Regions from separate parts of the Mesorhizobium sp. M0772 genome, predicted to be linked through region 2. Evidence: predicted binding sites of a transcription regulator. Region 2 holds the regulator's gene; each other region holds the start of a gene.
What was found. The regulator LexA, encoded in region 2, represses DNA repair genes until DNA is damaged. The targets are predictions, from matches to a motif close to TGTTCNNNNTGTGTTCNG.
Positions count from the first base shown of each region.

Region 1: dnaE (DNA polymerase III subunit alpha) is a predicted target of LexA. The motif match lies at 1,458-1,475, and genes of this name have one in related genera.
Region 3: parE (DNA topoisomerase IV subunit B) is a predicted target of LexA. The motif match lies at 2,713-2,730, and genes of this name have one in related genera.
Region 4: ssb (single-stranded DNA-binding protein) is a predicted target of LexA. The motif match lies at 2,291-2,308, and genes of this name have one in related genera.

Region 1 is NZ_JAMYPB010000003.1:79,769-84,374, forward strand. Features, by position in the region: gene dnaE (DNA polymerase III subunit alpha) at 1-1,331, opposite strand, end outside; gene NKI06_RS03025 (acetyl-CoA carboxylase biotin carboxylase subunit) at 1,592-3,604, opposite strand; gene NKI06_RS03030 (S-(hydroxymethyl)glutathione dehydrogenase/class III alcohol dehydrogenase) at 3,841-4,606, shown strand, end outside.
Region 2 is NZ_JAMYPB010000019.1:15,426-20,031, reverse strand. Features, by position in the region: gene kynU (kynureninase) at 1-53, opposite strand, end outside; gene NKI06_RS14995 (GntR family transcriptional regulator) at 222-986, shown strand; gene lexA (transcriptional repressor LexA) at 1,192-1,974, shown strand; gene NKI06_RS14985 (ComEC/Rec2 family competence protein) at 1,968-4,424, opposite strand; gene arr (NAD(+)--rifampin ADP-ribosyltransferase) at 4,537-4,606, opposite strand, start outside.
Region 3 is NZ_JAMYPB010000003.1:102,007-106,612, forward strand. Features, by position in the region: gene NKI06_RS03115 (hypothetical protein) at 1-154, opposite strand, end outside; gene NKI06_RS03120 (type II and III secretion system protein family protein) at 159-1,559, opposite strand; gene cpaB (Flp pilus assembly protein CpaB) at 1,638-2,543, opposite strand; gene parE (DNA topoisomerase IV subunit B) at 2,801-4,606, shown strand, end outside.
Region 4 is NZ_JAMYPB010000002.1:13,330-17,935, reverse strand. Features, by position in the region: gene NKI06_RS01535 (hypothetical protein) at 1-101, opposite strand, end outside; gene NKI06_RS01530 (ATP-dependent Clp protease proteolytic subunit) at 248-856, opposite strand; gene NKI06_RS01525 (SRPBCC family protein) at 886-1,353, opposite strand; gene NKI06_RS01520 (ArsR/SmtB family transcription factor) at 1,350-1,664, opposite strand; gene NKI06_RS01515 (hypothetical protein) at 1,797-2,198, shown strand; gene ssb (single-stranded DNA-binding protein) at 2,409-2,942, shown strand; gene NKI06_RS01505 (DUF2306 domain-containing protein) at 2,980-3,378, shown strand; gene NKI06_RS01500 (OsmC family protein) at 3,402-3,827, shown strand; gene NKI06_RS01495 (MarC family protein) at 3,880-4,509, opposite strand.

The sequences.
Region 1 (4,606 bases), on a different contig from region 2:
CAGAAGTCGATGTCGAAGTCGGGCATCGACACGCGGTCCGGATTGAGGAAGCGCTCGAACAGCAGCGAGAAGCGCAGCGGATCGATATCGGTGATGGTGGTGGAGTAAGCGACCAGCGATCCGGCGCCCGAACCACGGCCCGGCCCGACCGGAATGCCTTGCGCCTTCGCCCATTTGATGAAGTCGGCCACGATCAGGAAGTAACCGGGAAATTTCATCTTCTCGATGATGGAGAGCTCGAAATCGAGCCGCTCGCGGTATTGTTCGACCGTGTAGCCGGCGGTGGGTCCATGCGCCGCCAGCCGGGCGTCGAGACCTTCATGGGCCTGCCGGCGCAGTTCATCGGCCTCCGCTTTCAGCGCCACCTCATTGTCGGCGACATCGCCGCCGGTAAAGCGTGGCAGGATCGGATTGCGGGTCTTGGGATAATAGGAACAGCGCAGCGCGATCTCGACGGTGTTGTCGACCGCTTCCGGCAGGTCGGCGAACAGCCGCGCCATATCCGCCTGGCTGCGCAGGAAATTGTCCGAAGTCAGCCGGCGACGGTTGTCGGCGGCAACCACCGAACCCTCGGCAATGGCGATCAGAGCATCATGCGCGTCATAGTCGTCGCGGGCGGCGAAGAACGCCTCATTCGTGGCGACCAGCGGCAGATCATGGATATAGGCAAGGTCGACCGATGATTTCTCGATAGCGCGGTCATAACCGGAAACACGGTCCAGCTCGACATAGAGCCGGTCGCCGAACAGCGCCTTGAGTGCCAGAAGCCGCGTCTCGGCAAGATCTCGGCGATCCTCCTTCAGCGCCCGGCCGATCGGGCCGCGCGGCCCGCCGCTGAGGCAGATCAGGCCATCGCTATGGCCTTCCAGCATTGCTGACGTCAGATGCACGGGCTCGCCCGGCGGCGTCTCCAGATAGACCTGGCTGACCAGCCTGACGAGGTTGCTGTAGCCGGCCTCGGTGGCGGCGAGCAGCACCACGGCGTGCATCTCCGGACCATGGCGGCGGCGGTCGCGCTGCGCGTCGCTGGTCTCGCCGGAAAAGGCGAGATCGATCTGGCAACCGATAATCGGCTGGATGCCTTCCTTCACCGCCTTCTGGGCAAATTCCAGCGCGCCGAACAGATTGTTTGTGTCGGTGACTGCGATTGCCGGGCACTCGTCCTTGACTGCATGACCGACAACGGCGGCGACCTGCAAGGCGCCCTCGAGCAGCGAATACGCCGAATGCACGCGCAGATGGATGAACGGCCGCGCCGGCGCCTCCGGGCGCGCAGCAGCGAGCGCTGCTTCGCGCCTCAGGGGATCGCGTGGAAGTTTGTCATCCGCCATGATGTTTCAAATTGCTCGAAGGGCTTTGAGTCGATGGAGATGTATTGTCCCGGACCGGGCGATGCCAGTCCAGCACAAATGACCACCGACCACAGGCTTCCGTACCCAGCCGCACGGCTCAGAGATTGTTCGAAATTCGCTCTGGCGAGTCATATGATGGTGGTTCCGAGAACCGGAGCGCAGCGGCCATTGGTCCGTGAGCACGGGAAGCGCAGAAACCACCTTCAGATGGCCGCCGGAGTAGAATTTCCAAACAATCTCTAGGCGAACTCCATGATCACCGCATCGACAGCCAGGCTGTCACCCGGCTTGGCGTTGAGCTTCGACACGACAAGATCGCGGTCGGCGCGCAGCACGTTTTCCATCTTCATCGCCTCGACCACGGCCAGCGTCTCGCCGGCCTTGACCTCCTGCCCCTCGGCAACCGCGATCGACACGACCAGGCCCGGCATCGGGCAAAGCAGCATCTTGGACGTGTCCGGCGCCACCTTCTCCGGCATCAGCCTTTCCAGCTCCGCCGTTCGCGGCAGCATGGCGCGCGCCGTCACCGACATGCCCTTCCAGGCGATGCGCAGGCCGTTCGGCAGCGGCCTGATCTGCGCCGTGACCTTGCGGGCACCGACAGTGCCGCGCCAGATGAGGTCGCCCGGCCGCCAGTCGGACGCCACGGTCAGCGCTTTGCCGCCATCGACCGACAGATCGATTTCCATCGGAATGGAGATCATGCCCTCGATGATCGAAGCCTGGAGATAGTCGTCGCCGAGCTTCACCACCCAATCGCGCTTGAGTGCGCCCGAATGCGGCGCCAGCCGCCCGCCCAGCCGGTCAAGCCGATCGCGGCGCAGAAGCTCGACCGCGGTGGCGATCGCCGCCAGCACTGCCTTTTCAGCGCCATTGGGCACGATCGGCGCGAAGCCGTCAGGATATTCCTCGGCGATGAAGCCCGTCGATATCCGCCCCTCGCGCCAGCGCGGATGCTGCATCAGCGCCGCCAGGAACGGGATGTTGTGCTCGATGCCGTCGACGACGAAACTGTCCAGCGCTTCCGACATGGCATCGATGGCCTCGATACGCGTGGGCGCCCAGGTGCAGAGTTTTGCCACCATCGGATCATAGAACATCGAAATCTCGGAGCCTTCGGTGACGCCGGTGTCGTTGCGGATGAAGACATCGCCGAACTTGCCCTCCTCCGGCGGCCGGTAGCGCGTCAACCGGCCGATCGAGGGCAGGAAATTGCGATAGGGATCCTCGGCATAGAGCCGGCTTTCCACCGCCCAGCCGTTCAGCTTGACGTCGCTCTGCTCGATCGCCAGCTTCTCGCCGGCGGCGACACGGATCATCTGCTCGACCAGGTCGATGCCGGTAACAAGCTCCGTCACCGGATGCTCGACCTGCAATCGTGTATTCATTTCAAGGAAATAGAAGTTCTTTTCAGCATCGACGATGAACTCGACGGTGCCGGCGCTCTGGTAGTCGACCGCCTTGGCCAGCGCCACGGCCTGCTCGCCCATGGCCTTGCGCGTCCTGGCATCGAGGAATGGCGACGGCGCCTCTTCCGCAACCTTCTGGTTCCGGCGCTGGATCGAGCATTCGCGCTCGCCGAGATAGAGGGCGGTGCCATGCGCGTCGGCCAGCACCTGGATTTCGATATGACGCGGATCGACGACGAACTTTTCGATGAAGACTCGGTCGTCGCCGAACGAGCTTTTCGCCTCCGAGCGCGCCCGGTCGAAGCCGTCGCGCACTTCCGACTGGCTCCAGGCAATGCGCATGCCTTTACCGCCGCCGCCGGCCGAGGCCTTGATCATCACGGGATAACCGATCTCGCCGGCGATCTTTTCGGCATGGTCGGCATTTTCGATGACACCAAGCCAGCCGGGAACCGTCGACACCTCAGCGGCCTTGGCGAACTTCTTCGATTCGATCTTGTCGCCCATCGCCTTGATAGCCTTGGGTTTCGGACCGATGAAGACAATGCCCTCAGCCTCAAGCGCTTCGCAGAAGGCGGCCCGCTCCGACAGAAAACCGTAGCCGGGATGCACGGCCTGCGCGCCCGTCTCCTTGCAGGCAGCGATGATCTTTTCAGGCAGAAGATAGCTTTGCGCGGCAGGCGATGGCCCGATATGCACGGCTTCGTCGGCCATTTCGACGTGCACGGCGTCGCGATCGGCGTCGGAATAGACCGCTACGGTGGCAATCCCCATCCTGCGCGCCGTCTTGATGACGCGGCAAGCAATCTCGCCGCGATTGGCGATCAGGATTTTCGTGAACATCGAAGGCGTTTCCTCGGTCTTTCGTCCTTCTTATGGGCTTCGGCAGCCGGGCTCAAGCACCGCCGGCAGCGCACCATCAAGACACTCCCTGCCCGCCAGGGCCGTGCCGAGGGGCGAAGGTTGGGCTCGCCGACGACTGGGCCAAGATTTGCGCCATATTTGGTCGCCAAATCGGGTTGAAACAGTATAAAAACCCTGAAAGCCTGAAGACCAATCGCCTTGGGAGGAATTGCCTAATGAAAACCCGCGCCGCTGTCGCTGTCGCCGCCGGAAAGCCGTTGGAAATCATGGAGGTCGACCTCGACGGACCGCGCGAAGGCGAGGTGCTGGTCGAGATCAAGGCGACCGGCATCTGCCACACCGACGAGTTCACCCTGTCGGGCGCCGATCCCGAAGGCCTGTTTCCGGCAATCCTCGGCCATGAAGGCGCTGGCGTTGTCGTCGATGTCGGCAAGGGCGTCACCTCGGTCAAGAAGGGCGACCACGTCATCCCGCTCTACACGCCGGAATGCCGGCAGTGCCCATCCTGCCTGTCGCGCAAGACCAATTTGTGCACCGCCATCCGCGCCACGCAGGGCCAAGGCTTGATGCCCGATGGCTCCTCGCGCTTCTCGATCGGCAAGGACAAGATCTTCCACTATATGGGCTGCTCGACCTTCTCCAATTTCACCGTTTTGCCCGAGATCGCCGTCGCCAAGGTCAACCCGGACGCGCCCTTCGACAAAATCTGCTACATTGGTTGCGGCGTCACCACCGGCATCGGCGCGGTCATCAACACCGCGAAGGTCGAGCAAGGCGCGACTGCTGTCGTCTTTGGTCTCGGTGGCATCGGCCTCAACGTCATCCAGGGCCTGAAGCTCGCCGGCGCTGACATGATCATCGGTGTCGACCTCAACAACGACAAGAAGGCATGGGGCGAGCGCTTCGGCATGACGCATTTCGTCAACCCGAAGGAGATCGACGGCGACATCGTCCCTCACCTCGTCAACCTGACCAAGCGCG
Region 2 (4,606 bases):
GGATCGGCGGCATCCATTGCTTCGATTGTAGCGAGATCGGGTGTCGTGCTCATGATCCGGCGCCCCTCCATGGACAAACGCGCGCGGCGGAGCCTGCCGCCCAAACATGCCGGCGATCTTGAGTGGTCGCCCTTGAACTGTCAAACATTATATATAATTCACCCATTGAAAGGCTTTGATATATAATGATCCGCCCGAGCGTTTATGTCTGATGGATCACGATGCTGGATGACGAGCAGACCTCGAAGACGGAAGTGGCCTATCGCCTGCTCAGGCGCGATATTCTTGCGACCCGGCTGGCGCCTGCCGCGCCGTTGAAGCTGAGCACGCTGCGCAACACCTACGGCATCGGCTGGACGCCGTTGCGCGAGGCGCTGTCGCGGCTGGAGGCGGAACGGCTTGTGACCGCCATCAGCAACCGCGGGTTTGCGGTCGCTCCCGTCTCTCGGGCGGAGCTCGAGGATTTGGCGCGTGCGCGGCTGGTGGTCGAACTGCCCCTGCTGGTGGAATCGATCGAGAAGGGCGACCGTGAGTGGGAAGACGCGGTCGTTGCCGCCCACTATCGTCTCTCACGGTGCGGGTCTGTTCTCGACGATCCATCGGATGATGCGGTCGACGCGTGGTACGAAAAACACGATGCCTTCCATGCGGCGCTGCTCAGTGCCGCGACATCCAGCTGGCTGCTGCGCTTCAATGCAACGATTTCCGACCAATTGCATCGCCATCACCGCTTTCTGGGTCTGGCCCCGACGCTGCGCGCCGCCGCCGGCCGCACGGACGGACACCGGAAGGCCGTGGCGGCCCTGCGCGACGCCGTGGCGATCGAACACCATACCGCCCTGATGGAAGCGGCCCTCGATCGCGACGTCGACCGTGCGAAAACTCTGATGACCGCTCACATCGGCTACACGCTGCGGGTCTATGCCCAGAGAGAACCCCGCGCGGATGCTGCGCAGCCCCGTCCGAAAAGGAAGCGGCGATCGTAGCCGACGACGCAGGGCACTTGGTCTTCGTTTCACCCCGTTGCTGGCAACTGGGCGCAGGCGGCGCTCGCAGCGCCGAACGTTACGCTGAACAAAACGTCAACACATTCATTAAACTTTAAAAGGTTGCGGAACACAACTGGAACAGATAGTGTTTGTTCTGGGTTTGTTTTTTCTGATTCTGGTTTCAGAACCCTTGGGGGCCGCGATGCTGACGCGCAAACAACATGAGCTTCTGATGTTCATCCATGAACGCCTGAAGGAGAGCGGAATCCCGCCGTCCTTCGACGAGATGAAGGAAGCGCTCGACCTCGCCTCCAAGTCCGGCATCCACCGCCTGATCACGGCGCTTGAGGAGCGCGGTTTCATTCGCCGGCTGCCGAACCGGGCGCGCGCGCTGGAAGTGCTGCGGCTGCCCGACTCGATCGCACCAGGCCTCAATGCGGCGAGGAAGTTTTCGCCGAGCGTCATTCAGGGCAGTCTTGGTCAAACCGGCCAAGGGCAAGGCGGCCAAGGACAAGGCGCGTTGGGCCAAGGCGGTCTCGGCCGCCAGATCAAGCCGGGCTCGCCGTCGCGTTCGATGTCGGCCGGCAATGACGATGCCGTTTCCGCGATTTCAATCCCGGTTATGGGACGCATCGCCGCCGGCGTGCCGATCGACGCCATCCAGCATCAGACCCATTCGATCTCGGTGCCGCCCGATATGATCATGGGCGGCGAACACTACGCGCTCGAGGTCAAGGGCGATTCGATGATCGAGGCCGGCATTTTCGATGGCGACACGGTCATCATCCGCAATGCCGACACAGCCAGCCCCGGCGAGATCGTGGTGGCGTTGGTCGACGATGAGGAAGCGACCCTGAAACGCTTCCGCCGCAAGGGCGCCTCGATCGCCCTGGAAGCCGCCAACCCGGCCTACGAGACCCGCATTTTTGGACCGGACAGGGTGAAGGTGCAGGGCAAGCTTGTCGGATTGATCCGGCGCTACTGAGCCGGCTTGGGTTTGTACTTTTCACGCTGGTTGTAAGGCGGCAGGCCGCGCGCTTCGCGGGAGAAGCGGCGTTGCTCGTGCCAGGGGCGATACGGCTTGTCGACGGCGAAGCGGATGGTTGGCGCTGCAGCTGCCGATTGCGGATCGAAGAAGACGGCGGCGCTGCCGTCGCGGGCCAGCTGTTTCTTCGTCACGACCAGCACCAGCGGGTCGCGGCACGGATTGTAGGCGGTGGCGTCATCGATGACGATCAGGCTCGCGAAGGCACAGGCCGGCCGCGCCGTCTTGCGGTCTTTCGCAAGCGCTACAATGGCTCCGGAAGGGTGCCGGGCGATACAGAGATCGCCGGTGCAATAGAAGGGCGAGCCGGGCGGCAGATCGAGCGGATCGAGATCGAACCGCGTATCTGTTGACTCGAAAATCTCAGGTGGGATAATGGTTTCGGCCCGCAGCGCCCGTTTCCAATTGTCCGTGGTGAATTCGTTGGAGCGTTCGCGGTTGAGGGCGAGTTCGCCGCCACCGATCGGCATGGCCACCAGATGCGCATCCTCGGATATGAGCACGTCGGGCGTAAGCACCTGCGGCACCGTCAACAGGCCGGCCAGCGCGAAAGGCACGGCCGCCAACCTGAGCCAGGTGGTGGCCATGGTGGCGATGACGAGGGCGACCGTCACCAGCAGCACCGAGCGGATGGAGATCAGCCCGACGGCGTCGACCGGCGAGCGCTCGGAAATCCAGGCCGATATAGCGATCATCGCCATCAGACCCTTGCCCATCACATAGAGGAACGGCCCGTCGGCGCCGAACGGCATCGCCAGTGCGCTGAGCACGGCAAAAGGCATGACGATCAACGAAACAATCGGCATCACGGCCAGATTGGCGATCAGGCTGAGCGGCGACACACGCTGAAAATGCCAGATGGCGAACAGCAAGGTTGCACTGCCGGCAATGATCGAGGTCATGGCGAGGCCGCCCATGGCCAGCGCGAATTTTCGCGACAGGAAGCCGACGAAGGAGCGCTTTGCCGGCGGCGTTCTCACCTTGTCGGCGCGGTAATCGGCCCAGCCGGCATAGGCGCCGACAAGGGCGGCGGTGGCGGCAAACGACATCTGGAAGCTGGGACCGACCACCTCGTGCGGCGACACCAGGATGACGGCAATGGCGGAGATCGCCAGATTGCGCATGGTGAGTGCGGCGCGATCAAACAGCACGGCGACAAGCATGACCGCCAGCATGATGAAGCTGCGCTCGGCGGCAACCACGACGCCTGAAATGACGAGATAGGCGGCGATGGAGACGAGTGCTGCCACTGCTGCATATTTCTTGACTGGGCGGCGCGAAGAGAAATCGGGAAACAGCGCAAAGGCGCCACGCAGCAACGCCATGATGGTGCCGGCAACCAGCGCCATGTGCAGGCCGGAGATGGAGATGATGTGGTAGATGCCGGTGCGCCGCATCGCTTCGTTGACCTCGTCCGGGATGCCGGCGCGCACCCCGACAATCAACGCCGCGGCAATCTCGCCTTCGGCGCCGCCGATTTTGCCCCTGATATGGTCGGCAATGTTTTCGCGCGCGTTCTCGATTGCCGAGGAGAGCCGCGCGGTCAGCGGCGGCGGTCCCTGCGTAGCAATGGTTTTCGGATTGCCGAGAAAGAAGCCGCTGCCGCCGATACCGGTGAAATAGCTGTCGAAGGAGAAATCGTAGCTCTCCGGCCGCACCGGACCGGTCGGCGGCAACAGCCTGGCATAGCCGGTGATCAGGGAGCCGGCGGTCATATCGGCGGGAACGGTCCGCGCCGAGAGCCTGACCCGCTCCGGGGCGTAGCGCAGCTCGGGGTAAGCGGTCGAAACCACATCGAGCGTCAGCCTGATGCGGCCGCTTTCCATCTGTTCGAGACTGACGACGCGGCCGGTCAGCCGTGTCTGGATCTCGGAGCCGAGCATCTGCGTTCCGGCGCGCCAGGTCTCGACTTTGGCGGCGACGACGCCGAGCGCGCACAGCATCGCGGCCATGCAGAACAGATGCGTCCTCGGCCGAGGTCGCGTGGCGACAGCGCAACATGTCGCCAGCACCACAATGGCGATTGGCTGCGCAAAGCCGGGCTCGCCGGCCAGCGAGAAATAAATGATGACGCCGGCCGCCAGGAAAACCGGCACCAGCAGGAAGGCGACGCCCCGGTCGAGCTCCGTGTTGGCGGCCACGGCAAGGCTGCGGCGGAGCGCGGGCCATGACGGACGGCGAAGCCGTCTGCGCAGACGGGCGATAGATCCGGGCGCTGTGACTTGCGCCGGCAACGCGTGACCGGGCAGCGCAGGCGCGACGCCGGGATGCGGCTCAGGCAGCGCGAGGGGCAGCGGCTCGGCATAGGGACTATCGGCAAACAGCGAGCGTTCGCTGACGCTTGCCTCGGCGCCTTCGCCTTCCTTCGTGCCCCGGCCACGTCCAGCCATCGGGTCTGCCCCTTGCGCCCCAGACCTCCTATGCTACATGAACGCGCAAAGCGCGAAAGTCCGTGCGGTCGCGTCCACCGCGCCGGAATTGACCATCACTCGCCAAGGACGCTCAATCCTCAATCATATCCCGGCCCTCCGCCCTCAGGCGAGCAAGCCCATCGTGCATTGCCTTCAATTGT
Region 3 (4,606 bases), on a different contig from region 2:
CGTATTTCCAGGGATCGACCATCTGCATGGCCGTATTGGCGGCCTGTGCGTTGCCGGCGGCAATCGTCGGTCCCTCGGAGCGGACATAGTCGTCGCTGGTGCAGCCGCCGGCGAGGCCGGCGATCAGCAGGGCGATGCATGATTCCACGCGCATGGCTTCAATCCTTCGGCAGGTCGAGGAAATGCCCGACGGTGGTGACCGCGGCCGGCTGTGCCGTACTGCCGCTGGCCATTGCCACTGCACGATTGGCTTCGGACGATTTCACTTCCTCGGTGTTGTTGAGGAAATAGTCGACATTGCTGGCCGGCTGCGTGCCGTCGGTCGGCTCGAGCAGCTTCTTCGACGGATCGACCGGCTTGACCAGATAGGGGGTGACGATGATCACCAGATCGGTCTCGCGCCGCTGATAGGATTTGGAGGAGAACAGCGAGCCGAGCACCGGCAGCTTGCCGAGGCCGGGAAGACGCGATGTGGTAATGTCGTTCTGTGACTGCAGCAGGCCGGCGATCATGAAGCTCTGGCCATTCTTCAGGTCGACGGATGTTTTGGCGCGGCGCACGATAAAGCCCGGGACCGAGATATTGCCGATATTGTAGGAGGCCGAAGCGTCGATCGAGGACACTTCCGGCGCGATGTCGAGGCTCACCAGCCCGTCCTTGAGAACCGTCGGCGTGAAGTCGAGGCTGACGCCGTATTTCTTGTAGCTGACGGAAATCTTGCCATTGTCCTCGGAGACCGGGATCGGGAACTCGCCGCCGGCGAGGAAGCTTGCCGTCTGGCCCGAGCGGGCGATCAGGTTCGGCTCGGCCAGCCGCCTGGCGAGACCACGTTCCTCCAGCGCCTTGATGGCGACGTCGATCGACAGGCCGTTGGACAGCAGCCGGCCGATGATCTCGCCATTGCCGGCTCCCGGCACCGTGCCAGGATCGAGGGTGACGTCGCGCCCGCCAATGCCGTAAGCGAAATTGGCGCTGTATTTGGCGCCGAGATCCTGTCCGGCCTGGCGATTGATCTCGACGAAGCGGACGTTGAGCTGAACCTGCTGCGAGGACGAGATGTTGACCGAATTGATCACTTCTTCATTGCCGGAGAAGCGGCTGGCGATCTTGCTTGCCTTCTCGGCGGCGACCGCGTCATCGGCCTCGCCCGACAGCACGACGCGGCCATTGGCCGAGCCGACCTTGATCTTGGCGTCCGGCACGCTGGCGCGAATGGTGCTGGCCAGCTGGTCGGTGTCCAGCGTCACCTCGATGTCGACGGTGCCGACCAACTGCTTGTTCTCGTCGAACAGCGCGATGCCGGTGGTGCCGAGATTGTTGCCCAGCACATAGAAGGATTTGTCGGTCAGCGGATTGACGTTGGCGATCTCCGGATCGCCGATGACGATCTGGTAGAAGGCGGCATTGGTCATGACCGTCTTCGGCTTGCCCTTGGCTACCTTGATCGACGCATTCGTTGTCGACGAGACATGGACGATATCGTTGTCGGCCTTGGCTGGCGCACTGAGGCCGAGCATTGCGGCCGCGGCCAGGCAAGCCCCCACCGCAAGCGCCCGCATTGGGCGCAGCCCTTTCGTAGTTCGAAATGCATGAAGTCCCGACATCTGTCCCGTCCCTCGCCCGGTCCCCACCGGCAGTTATTGCTGGTCCCGCGCAGGAACCTGGTATTCTTCGACCTGCGTGCCGCGCGTCACGATGATCGTCTTGAATTTCGGCTTCTCAGGCTCCTTGGTCGCGGCAGTGAACAGCGCGCCGGCAGCGGCCTGGACGCCGGAGGCGACCGATCCGCCGAAGGACGAGATGGTGGTGACGCCGTCCTTGGAGGCCCCTCCGTCTGCGGCCGAGCGGAGCGACAGCGACAAGGTGCCGACGGTGCGGGCAAGCGCCACTTTCTGCGCGCCTTCGGTCGTCACCTCGATGGTGACGGAATTGGCGATCTGCGGTGTGGTCTGGCGCTCGTCGGCGCCCTGCCCCACGGTCAGCACCTTGGCGTCGGAGACGACGATCTCGGAGGTAACGGTCGATCCGGCAGCGCCCTGCGCGTTCTTGGCCACTTCCTGGATTTCGCCCGCATCGCGTGTCAGCACCACGTCGACCCGGTCGCCCGGCATGACGAAGCCGCCGACACCGGCGATCTCGTCGGTGCGGATTGTCACCGCCCGCATGCCGGGCGTCATCATGTTGGATAGCGTCGCGCGGCCGTTCGGCCCCGACAATTTGCTGATCAGCACCGGCTCGTTGATCTCGATCGGCGACAATACCACGCGGCTGCCTTCGGCGAGCAATGCATTGACTGTGGTGAACGCGCCCTGCGGCACCGAATCCTCGGACCATGGGATTTCGCTGAGCTGCGCCCGGTCAAGCTCCATGCCGTAACGCAACGGCGCGTTGGCCACCACGATGGTCTTGAAGACGATCTTGGGGACGGCGGGCGCCGGGATCGACGCCGTTTTCTCTTCGGCATCGGCCTTGGCCTGGCTTTTCACCCAGAAATCCGCGGCAAAGATTGAAATCGCGCCGAAGACGGCAGCGATGCCAATCATCGTTATGGCCTTGCCCCTCACAACCAACCCCTGACATTCGTGGTCTTTTGTTTTGTTGAGGCGACGCTAGGCCGCTTTGTTAAAGATTCAGGAATCGCGGCCCCTCTCGCTGGACCTATTTCCGCCGGCTTGGTTATCGAAAGGTTTTAGGATAAGAAGGGTTTAATCCCCGAACGTAACAGGAACTTCCGTCGCTTGGCGCCGAAAAGCGTGGCAGTATCGACGGGTGATTCGCGGCACCGGATTCTATGGCAGGCATGGACGACAACAACGATCTTTTCGGCAATCTGGAAAAGCAGCCCCAACCGGCTCGGACACCTTCGCGCCCGGCCGACCCGCTGGTGCAGGCCACGAAGCGTCCTGCCGCGACCAAGGACGGCAGCGAGGGCTATAGCGCCGCCGACATCGAGGTGCTGGAGGGGCTGGAGCCGGTGCGGCGCCGTCCCGGCATGTATATTGGCGGCACCGACGACAAGGCGATGCACCATCTGTTTGCCGAGGTCATCGACAATTCGATGGACGAGGCGGTCGCCGGCCATGCCACCTTCATCGATGTTGAGCTGTCGGCCGACGGGTTTCTGACCGTTACCGACAATGGCCGCGGCATCCCGGTCGATCCGCATCCGAAATTCAAGAAGCCGGCGCTCGAAGTCATCATGACGACGCTGCATTCGGGCGGCAAGTTCGATAGCAAGGTCTATGAGACCTCCGGCGGTCTGCACGGTGTCGGCGTCTCGGTCGTCAATGCGCTGTCGGACCATCTCGAAGTCGAAGTCGCGCGCGGTCGCCAGCTTTACCGCCAAAGGTTCTCGCGCGGCGTTCCGGTGAGCGGGCTGGAGCAGCTCGGCGAAGTGCACAACCGGCGCGGCACCAAAATCCGCTTCCATCCCGACGAGCAGATTTTCGGCAAGGGCGCCGCCTTCGAGCCGGCGCGGCTCTATCGCATGACCCGCTCGAAAGCCTATCTGTTCGGCGGCGTCGAGATCCGCTGGAGCTGCGACCCATCGCTGATCAAGGAAAAGGACCAGACGCCCGCCAAGGCGGAGTTCCATTTCCCCGGCGGCTTGAAGGACTATCTCAAGGCATCGCTTGGCGACGACTTCCAGGTGACCCGCGAGATCTTCGCCGGCAAGAGCGAAAAACAGGGCGGCCACGGCTCGCTGGAATGGGCGGTGACCTGGTTCGGCGGTGACGGCTTCGTCAACTCCTACTGCAACACCATCCCGACCGGCGAAGGCGGCACGCATGAGGCCGGCTTTCGCAATGTGCTGACGCGCGGGCTTCGGGCCTATGCCGACTTGGTCGGCAACAAGCGCGCCTCGATCGTCACCTCCGAAGACGTTATGATCTCGGCGGCCGGCATGCTGTCGGTTTTCATCCGCGAGCCGGAATTCGTCGGCCAGACCAAGGACAGGCTGGCAACGATCGAAGCCATTCGCATTGTCGAGACCGCCATCCGCGATCCCTTCGACCACTGGCTGGCCGACAATCCGCAGGAAGCCTCCAAGCTGCTGGAATGGGTGATTGCGCGCGCCGACGAGCGGGTGCGCCGGCGCCAGGAAAAGGATGTGTCGCGCAAGAGCGCGGTGCGCAAGCTGCGCCTTCCCGGCAAGCTCGCCGACTGCACGCAGAACGCCGCCGCGGGCGCCGAACTGTTCATCGTCGAAGGCGACTCGGCCGGCGGCTCGGCCAAGCAGGCGCGCGACCGTGCGAGCCAGGCGGTGCTGCCGCTGCGCGGAAAAATCCTCAACGTCGCCAGCGCCGGCAACGACAAGCTCGCCGCCAACCAGCAGATATCGGACCTGATTCAGGCGCTCGGTTGCGGCACGCGCTCGAAATACCGCGACGAGGATTTGCGCTACGACCGCGTGATCATCATGACCGACGCCGACGTCGACGGCGCTCACATAGCCTCGCTGCTGATCACCTTCTTCTACCAGGAAATGCCGAACCTGGTGAATGGCGGCCATCTCTATCTGGCGGTGCCGCCGCTCTATTCGATCCGGCAAGGCGGCAAGGTTGCCTATGCCAGGGACGATGCGCACAAGGACGAGCTGTTGCGG
Region 4 (4,606 bases), on a different contig from region 2:
GGGTCCGGCTGCGGCGCGGGCTTGGCGATGCGGTAGTCGCCGGCCACGCCGGGCAGGGCGCCTTTCCACGACGTGCTGGTGCTGCCCCCGGCAAAGGCCATGCTCGATGTCGCCGCCGTGATGGCAATGGCTATGGTCAGTCTGTTCAGGTGGTAGCGCATGGCAAGACTATAGTGCCGCGCTCAAGGCGAGGCCAGACCAGCGGCGTTGAAATTGAGGGAACACCGGCCTGCATTCAATCCGCCGATCAGGCCGCTGCCTGCTTGCGGGTGTCGAAGACGTGGTCGACGAGGCCCCAGTCCATGGCCTCCTTCGCGGTCATGAAGAAATCGCGGTCGAGCGTGCGTTCGACCTCTTCGTGGGTGCGGCCGCAATGGTGAGCGTAGAGGTCGGCCATGTGCCGCTTGGTGCGCAAAATGCCTTCGGCGTGACGCTGGATGTCGGAGGCCTGGCCCTGGAAGCCGCCCAAAGGCTGATGCAGCACGATGCTGGCATTGGGCAGCGCGATGCGCCGCCCCGGCGTTCCCGCCATCAGCAGGAAGGAGGCCATCGACGCGGCAAAGCCCATGCACACGGTCGACACCGGGCAGCTGACATATTGCATCGTGTCGTAGATGGCGAAGCCGCTGGTAACCACGCCGCCCGGAGAGTTGATGTAGAGCGAGATCTCCTTGTCGGGATTGTCCGATTCCAGCGACAGAAGCTGGGCGCAGACCAGCGCCGACATGCCGTCATTGATCTCGCCATTGACGAAGATGATGCGCTCGCGCAGCAGCCGCGAGAAAATGTCGAAGGCACGTTCGCCGCGGCTCGATTGCTCGATCACCATCGGCACCAGATTGGCAAAGCCGCTCATCTCATTGTCTCCGTTTTGATTTTTCCGGGTCAGGCAGCGCGCAGCAACAGGCGCGGCGCGTTGGCTGCGACTGGCGGCTTGGGCTTATATGCGTGCAGCGAGAGCAGGCAGCCGGCGCCGGCCATCGCAACCGCAGGCGTCAGGACAAACCCGTCATGGACGATGCGCAGATGCGTGCCGCCGGAAACGGTGCGGGCGAGTGTGAAGGTGACGATGCTCTCCAGCTCCTCGCGGTCGGCGTCGCCGGAACGCTCGCGCCAGGAATAGCGCAGCAGGCGCCCCGGTTCGGCATCGAGCACTTCGCACTCGATCGGCTTCTCAGGCCCGGCAAAGGCAAAGCGGCTGCCGGTTTCCGGCTTGATGTCGTTCGGCATCATCCATTCCGCCAAGAGGTCCGGCACGGTCAGTGCCCGCCACACTTTTTCCGGTGCGTCCGGCAGATCGCATTCGAAGGCGAGGGCATCTTTGGCGGTCTGCGTCTGCTTTTCGTCGGTCATTGGTCCATGTCCTTCAAAACGGCCTTCAGTCTTTCGATGCGCTCCGGCCAGAATGCGCGGTAGCGTTCGATCCAGCCGAGCAGCGGCTCGAGCCCTTGCGGATCGGCGCGATAGTAGGCGTTGCGGCCGGCGCGTCTTTCGCTGACCAGGCCTGCGCCGCGCAGCACGGCAAGGTGCTGCGACACCGCCGGCTGCGACACGCTCATGCCAGTGCGCAACTCCGACACGCTCATCTCGCCGGCGGTCAGCCGCTCGTAGACGGCGCGTCGCGTCGGGTCGGCCAGGGCGCGAAAAATCTCTGCTTCGATCATGGCAAAAGCATAAGTCGATACTTATCGATTTGGCAAGGGGTGTTTTGAATGCCCGTATTGATTGGATCCTGCCGGGCCTCTAAGCCGTGGGGAACAAGATGGGCCGATCATCGCGAGGCAGGAGTAGTATTTATGAATTCCAACGTCGATCTTTCGTCCGCCGAGAACCTCAACGAGGCTCTGAGGCTCTATCGCCGCCTCGTACTCGGTATAGGAGCGATCGCCGTCATCGGTTTCGTGGCCGTGATCTTGTTGGCCAAGCTGGGTACGGCGCTATCGCCGCCACACGGGATTTACATCTTCGGCGAAGGATTGGGGACCTGGGGCCTGATCGCGGTGGTAGCGGCGCTCGTCGCTCAGGTGTGGTGGCACGGGCGCGCGATCGGGAAATTGCTGAATGACCCGGCTCTGAAATCTGAACCTGCAGTCGGGCTGATGTCGGCGCCAACCGTGATCGCACAGCGCGCCCATGGCATGGGCATGGAGTGGAGCGGCTTTTTCGGTCCGTTGCGGCCAGCTAAAAAACGGCGCTGACGACACCGCTTCTCGCCCCTGCGTGTCAGCTAAATCCACGCGCCCGCGTCGGCGATTGCTGCCATTCCTTGACAATCCGTGGTTAACAGTATAGGAACGAAAAGGGAACAAAAACCTTGTGGGAAAAGCCAGCCGCGGCAAGCCAGGATTGTGCGCGGCCTGTAAGGTGAACGACTTGAAATTTGTTTCGGATGAGCACGGAGAAGTGTCATGGCGGGTAGCGTCAACAAGGTCATTCTGGTCGGTAACCTCGGCGCGGACCCTGAAATCCGCCGCCTGAATTCCGGTGATCCGGTCGTCAACATCCGCATCGCCACGTCGGAAAGCTGGCGCGACAAGAACTCCGGCGAGCGCAAGGAAAAGACCGAATGGCACAACGTGGTCATTTTCAATGACCAGATCGCCAAGGTCGCCGAGCAGTACCTGAAGAAGGGCATGAAGGTTTACGTCGAAGGCCAGCTGCAGACACGCAAATGGCAAGACCAGACCGGCGCCGACAAGTACACGACCGAAGTCGTGCTGCAGAAATTCCGCGGCGAGCTGCAGATGCTCGATTCTCGCGGCGAGGGCGGCGGTCAGGTCGGCAACTATGCCGGCGGCGGCGGCGCGAGCCGTGGCTCGGATTTCGGCCAGTCTGGCCCCAATGAGAGCTTCAACCGCGGCGGCAATAGCGGTGGCGGCGGTTCCAAGGGCGGCGGTGGCGGCGGCTCGTCGCGCGAACTGGACGACGAAATCCCGTTCTGAGCTGACGGTAGTCAGCGATATCTGAGGAGAGGGCGCGATGTCGCTCGGACCGCTTCTATCGGCGCGCCCTCCCATTCCATGGCACGCCTTCGCGGCCCTTGCCGCGCTGGCCATTGGCGCTACGCAACTGGCGCTGCCGAAAGGCACGACGCGTCATCGTGTCGTCGGCTATACCTGGGCGGCGCTGATGCTGGTCGTCGCCATCTCCAGTTTCTGGATCCAGCAGATACGCCTCGTCGGTCCGTTCAGCCCGATCCATCTCTTGTCGATTTTAGTGTTGATCGCCGTGCCGCTGGCGGTCTGGCACGCGCATATGCATCGGGTCGCGAAACATCGCAGGGTCATGATATCGCTGTATGTTTTCGCCCTGATCGGCGCCGGCGTGTTCACGCTGCTGCCGGGGCGGATCATGCACACGGTCGTCTTCGGCCAGTGACGCTTTCTGAAACGAAGATTGCCGTGAAAGCACGGATTAAATGGGTCGAGGAGCGCACCTTCGTCGGCGAGTCCGGCAGCGGCCACAAACTGGTGCTGGGGACCGCCCCCGGGCCGGAAGGCAAGACGCCAGGTCCGAGCCCGATGGAGCTGGTGCTGATCGGCACCGGCGGCTGCTCGGCCTATGATGTCGTCCACATCCTCGAAAAAGGCCGCGAGGCGATCGAGGACTGTGTTGTAGAACTCGACGCCGACCGGGCCGAAACCGACCCCAAAGTCTTCACCCGCATCCACATGCATTTCATCGTCACGGGCCACGCGCTGTCGCGCGACAAGGTCCAGCGCGCCATCAACCTGTCGATCGAGAAATACTGCTCGGCCTCGGCCATGCTGGCCAAGACGGCTGTCATCACCCACGATTTCGAGGTCGTCGATACGGCGGTGGAGTAGGGAGCAGGGAGCAGGGAGCAGGGAGCAGGGAGCAGGGAGCAGGGGCTGCCGTTCACCCCGCCATCAGCGCCTTGATCCCATCCGCGACGAACTGAACCGCAAGCGCGGCCAGGATGACGCCGAGCAGGCGGGTGAGGATCGAGCGGCCGGTCTGGCCGAGGATGCGGTCGATGCGCTCCGACAGCACGAACACCAGATAGGTGATGGCAAGGCAGACGAAGATGATGCCGACCAGCGCCGCTTGTGCTGCAAAACCCTGAAAAGAGCCCGACAGTAGCACAGTCGCCGAAATCGCACCGGGGCCGGCGATCAGCGGGATCGCCAGCGGGAAGGCCGCGATGTTGTGGATCATGTCCTTGGTGATGGCGACGTCGCCGATCTTCTCCTTGCGGTCCTGGCGGCGCTCAAACACCATTTCGAACGCGATGAAGAACAGCAAAAACCCGCCGGCGACGCGGAAAGCCGGCAACGTGATGCCGAACACCGACAGGATGGACGCCCCGGCCACCGCAAACAGCGCCATCACCAGGAAGCCGATGATCGAGGCGCGCACCGAAACCTGCTGACGTTCCTCGCGGTTCATGCCGCGTGTCACCGCGAGGAAGAGCGGCGCGAGACCTGGCGGGTCGATGGTCACCAGAATGGTGACGAAGGCGTTGAACAGGCTGTCGAAACTCGGCATCGCTGACCCCTCCCGCCGGGCCGGACCCCTGCGCCACGATAGTGGTAGAGCAAAGCCTGGCCGGTGGGAACCGTCTGAGATGCCGATACCGGAGACG